DNA from 2 places in the Pradoshia sp. Z6_59 genome. Region 1 is predicted to be linked to the other one. Evidence: riboswitches for the same ligand, from Rfam matches in the RefSeq annotation. Region 1 holds a riboswitch; the other holds the start of a gene.
The links. A riboswitch is a leader RNA that binds a small molecule or an ion and turns the genes downstream of it on or off. The one in region 1 is predicted to bind preQ1.
Positions count from the first base shown of each region.

Region 2: linked by a shared signal. The riboswitch ahead of queC (7-cyano-7-deazaguanine synthase QueC) and the one ahead of AC4D4B_RS15110 (QueT transporter family protein) in region 1 are both predicted to bind preQ1.

Region 1 covers NZ_JBZCPP010000016.1:57,340-60,766, forward strand. Annotated here, with positions in the region: gene nadE (NAD(+) synthase) at 1-196, opposite strand, end outside; gene AC4D4B_RS15105 (DoxX family membrane protein) at 574-1,104, shown strand; PreQ1 riboswitch class I at 1,270-1,314, shown strand; gene AC4D4B_RS15110 (QueT transporter family protein) at 1,322-1,807, shown strand; gene AC4D4B_RS15115 (ferritin-like domain-containing protein) at 1,963-2,397, shown strand; gene AC4D4B_RS15120 (DUF5068 domain-containing protein) at 2,479-3,189, opposite strand; gene AC4D4B_RS15125 (DUF368 domain-containing protein) at 3,368-3,427, opposite strand, start outside.
Region 2 covers NZ_JBZCPP010000001.1:291,694-295,120, reverse strand. Annotated here, with positions in the region: gene AC4D4B_RS01515 (transposase) at 1-35, shown strand, start outside; gene AC4D4B_RS01510 (VUT family protein) at 375-917, opposite strand; gene queC (7-cyano-7-deazaguanine synthase QueC) at 917-1,588, opposite strand; PreQ1 riboswitch class I at 1,637-1,680, opposite strand; gene queF (preQ(1) synthase) at 1,719-2,219, opposite strand; PreQ1 riboswitch class I at 2,345-2,391, opposite strand; gene AC4D4B_RS01495 (C45 family autoproteolytic acyltransferase/hydrolase) at 2,671-3,427, opposite strand, start outside.

The DNA of each region.
Region 1 (3,427 bases):
GTTCTTCCACAGCCATCTGAGCCAGACGTCCTGCCAATGTAGAATCCTGACCGCCACTGATTCCTAGAACAAATCCTTTTGCTCCGCTCTTCTTTAAGTAACTTTTTAGGAACCCAACTCTGTCTTTGATTTCTTCTTTAGGGTTTATTTCCGGTTTAACATGTAATGCTTCAATAATAACTGATTGTAAGCTCATTCCCATTCCTCCTTCAAACACCTATACTATTATTTTCCTTAAATGTTCTCTTTCTAACCTTTTATCATTAAATATATTTTACTCTTATATATAAATTTTTAAATAGGTCATTTAATTTAGAGTATTGTTTTTTTATCCTTATACACCACACAAAATGGATAATTGCGTAAAAGTTTGTGAAGGAACGAACAATATCACGTTTGTAAAGTTGTTTTTAGTATTAACTTAAAAGGTTCACATATTTTTGTACAAAAAATGAAACACAGGGATAATACACCACATTATCAAGCATATGGTATATAAATAAGGTATAGAAAGTTACTGGCACTAAAAACCGCGGATTAGAGCCAGTTAAATCCATATGGGAGTGATTTAAAATGATGAATTGGTTACGAACTAATAAATATGCCTCCGGACTATTATTGATTATAAGATTGTATCTTGGTTATGAATGGATGATTCATGGATTTGAGAAAATTAAAGGCGGAGCATTTGATGCATCCGGATTCCTTGGAAATATTGTTGCTAATCCTGTAACTGGTCCAGACGGAGGGGCACTGTATCCGATGTATGGTTCATTCATTGAAAAATTTGCGATTCCTAACGTAGGGTTAATCAACATCCTAATTCCATGGGGAGAATTTCTAGTTGGGCTGGGGTTACTGCTTGGTGTCTTAACAACTACAGCTGCCTTCTTTGGATTATTAATGAATTTTATGTTTTTATTTGGCGGAACAGTATCTACTAACCCGCTCTACATCATACTGGGAATGGTTATTCTTGTAGCAGGTGCAAATGCCGGCCGATTCGGTGGAGACTATTACGTTCTTCCATGGATTCGTAAAACAATCTTTAAAAAGGATGACATAAAGCCAATTAATACAAAAAAGTTAACTCCAAGTCATTAAACTAACGATTAAATATCTGTGACGCCGAGATTTCTCTCGGCGTCTTTTATTGATTTATGCCAGTCGATCATAACTATACGATGATGTTTTGCCATGATCCAACTACAATCCTTTGTTGACTATGCATCTTATTATGCTTATGATTATTTGGTGTCTTCGGAAATACTAAACGTGGTTCGTAACCATCCCACGATAAAAAACTAAGGGAGAGAAAAAAATGAATATTAGAACGCTTGCTGTAAATGGAGTTTTGGCAGCCTTATATATTGCTGTCACTATAATCGTACAGCCAATCGCATTTTCGAACATTCAGTTTCGAGTACCTGAAATGTTCAATCACTTGATTGTATTTAATAAAAAATACATGTATGGGATTGTGATAGGAGTATTTATCTCTAACCTCTTTTTCTCATCAATGGGTGCATATGATTTAATATTTGGTGTTGGCCAATCCATACTAGCATTAACAATCACCATTCTAACCTTCCGATTTGTCCGCAATATTTGGGCAAGGATGGCTATTAATACATTCGTTTTTACTTTTACCATGTTCTTAATTGCTATAGAGTTAAATATTGTTTTGAAACTTCCTTTCTGGTTTGCATGGGCAACAACCGCAGCTGGAGAATTAGCAGTCATGACAATTGGTGCTCCAATTATGTATGCTCTCAATAAACGTATTAATTTCTCAAAATTAATCTGACTTAATAATCCAAGCTTGGCCCTTTATCGGATCAGGCTTTTTATTATGTAAAAATATTCCTGAACATTTCAAAATCCTGCCACAAAAAAAATGCTTAATATGTAGTAAAGTAGGGTACATTTGAATTATAGAATATAGAAGGAGTGGATTATAGAATGGAAAAAAAATTAAAAGAATTAATAGATGGTTTAAATGAAGATCTAGCAAACGAATATGCTGCATCAATCATGTATTCTAGCTATGCGGCAATGGTTTCTGGTTTATACAGACAAACACTGAAACCTTTCTTTGAAGGTGAAATAGCCGATGAACAGGGACATGCTTTATATCTTGCAGAAAAAATCAGTACATTGGGTGGAACACCAACTGTAACACCAGCAGAAGTTAAACAAACCACTGATGTTAAGGTAATGCTTGAATCTGCCTATCAGGCAGAAAAAGATACAATAGATCGCTACGAAACACGCAAGAAACAAGCTGAGGAATTAGGCTTAACTGAATTAGTTGTCAAACTAGAAGATCTTATCTCCGATGAAACAGGCCATATGGAAGAGATTGGCCGCATTCTTAGTGACTCCAGATTTGATTAATTCTTAACAATCTGCAACATATTTAACACAGGGAAAGAACCGTAATTCTGACAAGCAGAATTACGGTTCTTTTTATGGCTATTACTTCGGTAATGGAATTTCAAATTCTGTCTTTTTCCCATCAAATAAATCTTTACCTTCACTATTTAGGAATGGTCCAAACTCCAATTTTAAATTTCGCGTTTTTGAAAACAAATCCTTGTCTATTAAAAAGACATGAAGCTTTTCACTAGATGTTCCTGCAGCCATTTCTCCTTGTTGGCTCGGCTCAAGATTTGTTTCTGGAAGATAGATTATTTGATTATCGTTCCCCCTTAAAAAAGAACGGATGGATTGATATATCAATGGTTGTTTGGAATTGTTCTCAAGCTTTAATTTTAGGGTAAGCGCTATACGGTCTCTTTCATTTAAATTTTTGAACTTTGATTTAACTGCCTCTGTTGGGGTGATCTCAGCATACTGTATACCCTCTAACGTAATGATTACGTCTTCAATATTTTTAGTTTCATTCATTTTTAAATTTTCATATAGTATCTTTTTCACACCCATATTACCAGAAGTAAATCGATCTTGATACACCTCAGAGGATACAGATGGCTCTTCTCCTTTTGCTGCCACGCCATTTTTTGTTTCTTTATCATCGGTACCTTCATTATTATCGGTACTTACATCTTCTGTAGTATGATTCTTTTTATTTTCCTCGTTTATCGTCTCTTCTTTTTCACTTCCACATGCTGATACTGCTAAGATAAAAAATGCCAAAAATATAAACCTCAGTCCCTTTTGTATCATAATTCAACCTCCAATATTTTTTTATTGTAAAGTTGTTAGTTAATTTATACCTCTGCTTAATTCTTAATATTCTAAACGTAAACGACATTTTCCTATCTATCTAATTGTTTTAACAATGCAGGCGAAACAAAATAAAAAAGGATTGTACGAGACAATCCTTTTACTTCCTATTCAATCATTACTTCGTAAAGATTTTCGTTACCAAAAGACCTGACACAAACGTTATACAACATAGCAA
Region 2 (3,427 bases), on a different contig from region 1:
AAGAAAAATTACCAACCAAATCAAAGCGCAAGTAATTTATGAACTAAAGGAAATCTATGAAGTGGTGGAATTAATCAAAGTCGCTGATATTCCACGCAGCACTTATTATTATTGGGAAAAGTGTCAATACTAATTCAGATGCTTTTGTCTTTTTTCTTACGATTTGTTCGTGCGATTTGTTCGTGGGAAGATTTCAAGTCCCATAATTCTCAAGTTTCCCTTTAATTACTTCTAGATGATTCAGATTTCCCCAAAAGACACGTTGGAAATAATAACCTTCCTCTCCCCACCTAGGATTTAATCCTTTTTACGGTATGGAATGTATGAGATAGACTTTTTAATACCTGAAACAGAAGTAATAATTTAAATAATGATTAAGATGCTTTCGCCAGATGTTTTTCTTTATAAGACAACCCTTTCCCTAATAGATAAGCACCAATCATTTGCATAACCGTTTTCACGATAATCTGACCAATAATTGCCGCTGGTACAGCTGACCAAGGAATATACCCAGCTCCTAATGGGCTTAGTCCGACAATGACGAACACAACTGAATCTAATAAACCTCCAACCATTCCACTATAAAAGACACGCCAAGCCATCGGCAGTTTTAAACGTGTATAAATTTCTGTATCTGTTGTTTCTGCGATTAAGAATGATAGCGCAGAAGCTGCGACGATAATTAGGGTATCTCCTAATAAATACGATGCAGTAGCTGATAATACTAAGGCTAAGAAAATAAAACCATATGTCCTCTTACGACCAAGTTTATTTTGGACCAAATCACGGAAGATAAATGTTGCACCAATTAAGAACGAGCCCATTGGAATAATGAATATCCAAAATTCAAATGGCGCAAAGCGGGCTGTCAGTACATTTGCCGTTACAATTGATACTAAATAAAATAGAATGCGTATCATTTTGATCCTCCTATATGCTGTTTGGTATGTAAATATGTGTGCATTCCTTGTAGACGCAGCTTACAAGCGGGACACTCACCACAGCCGTCCGCTTTAATACCGTGATAACACGTTAAGGTCTTTTCTTTTACAAAATCAAATGCACCAAATTCATCTGCTAAGGACCATGTCTCTGCTTTGTTCAACCACATTAAAGGTGTATGTATAACAAATGCTTCTTCCATTGATAAATTTATTGTGACGTTTAACGATTTTATAAAAATATCGCGACAATCTGGATATCCACTAAAATCTGTCTCGCAAACACCTGTAATAATATGCTTTGCACCGATTTGTTTCGCTAATACACCTGCAAAAGATAAAAATAATAAATTGCGGCCCGGTACAAATGTTGATGGCAACCCACCTTCCGCACCATCCTTCACCTCAATATCAGCGCGTGTTAATGCATTTGGAGCAAGTTGATTTAGTAATGACATATCTAAAATGTGATGATGGACGTTTAATTCATTAGCGATTTGCTTTGCACATTCAATTTCTAATGCATGTCGTTGTCCATAATTAAATGTCACAACCTCAACCTCTTTAAATTTTTTTAATGCCAAAAACAAGCAGGTCGTACTATCCTGTCCGCCACTAAACACGACTAATGCTTTTTCTTGCTTCATTGATCATTCTCCATTCAAATGAAAAACAGCACTAAGATAGATGCGCTGTTCTTCTTAGTTTTTTATAGAGGGTTGCTAACAACCTCTCCCTTGGCTATAAGGATTTTATTGATATTTTCATAACCTGCAGTTAGCGATTATCAATTTTTTCTGGATATAAATCGTGATTCATTAAACGATAATTTGCTATTTCTTCAAACTTCGTACCTGGACGGCCATAGTTACACCAAGGGTCAATTGAAATACCCCCACGTGGAGTAAATTTACCCCACACCTCGATATAACGTGGATCTAGCAGTTTAATTAAGTCATTCATAATGATATTGACACAGTCTTCGTGGAAATCTCCATGGTTACGGAAACTAAATAAATATAATTTTAGTGACTTACTTTCTACAATTTTTTTATCCGGAATATACGAAATATACATGGTCGCGAAATCCGGTTGCTGCGTAATTGGACAGAGACTTGTAAACTCAGGGCAATTAAACTTAACAAAATAATCCCGGTCTGAATGTAAATTATCTACAGACTCTAATACTTCAGGTGCATAATTAAATGCATACTTCACATTTTGATTTCCTAATAACGTTAAATCCTCTAATCCTTCTGTTTGATGCCGACCAGACATAAATAACCCTCCTTGAATTAGATATCTAATCATTCCAAGGAGGGGCATGCTCTTTTTCTATAAAAATAACTACTTAGAAAGTCAAAAAAGCCACGTCCAATATATGGACATGGCGAGAATGACATGTATCCATAGTTTTTTATAGAGGGTATCCGCTATGAACCTCTCCTGAAATTCTTCAGATATTATTTTAATTATCTCTTATCATACCACACCCATTAATGGATATAAAAGGAAAAATAAAAAAGATAACTGATTGTAATATACTCAATAAAAAATCTCATACTAGTCTCCGCTATAAAGTTATTTACAATCCTTCTCCATAAAATGCTCATCTGACTAGTCCTACTGATTGATGGGATTAATCCGTTTTTTAATTTACGCTGCCATCTATTCTGTTTAAAAACAATGTCCTACTTAAACAACACCACAGAGGGATGGACCATTTATTTTATTCCGCTTGTTGAATCGTTCCTTTTAATACTTTAGGAAGATTAATATTACCATCCAAATATTTTCTTAAGGAAAACATTTTTGGTTCACTATTCTCCCCTACACCAACGATAAGACTTAATTCCTTTGGCAAATAAACAACTGTATGCAATGTTCCAAAGTACTCTTTATAGTAGTTAAAAAATAAAGGAGAATTGCCGTCATTAAAATGACGATACGCTGTTAAAGGAGAAAGTTCCTCTGTTAATAGACTGCTTACATACTCTTTACGTTTTATGGATCCTTGTATCTCTTTCTCATTTTTGTCTTGCAATGTTTTCGATTGAAAATGATTTGTACATATTAACGGAGGGCCGTAATTAAAAATCTGTTTCTGAGGAGAGGCTTCTACTATTACACCTTTTCCGCTCGGATCAGTAATAGAATAATTGTAGCAATATCCATGGGGAAGTATTGAAATAAGGTCGATTGCTTCTTCTATACTAGCACACTGATCCAATAGTATTCTTACAATTGTTGTCGCAAGAAAACCTTCTGATTTATGTTCACTGTTTACAAAATGTAATCCAACAACAAGCCCTTTTTCATTCATCCCATCAAGTCTGCCAATTACCTGCTGACTAAATCCAACACTGGCATAGCCATCAGCTGGTTTAGAGAAAACAAGTCTTGCATCATAAAGCTCAGGGCTAAAATCATAGTTTCGCACATAATAGTCATCCTTTATGAATGCCGTGCAACCCATTGCTGGAAAA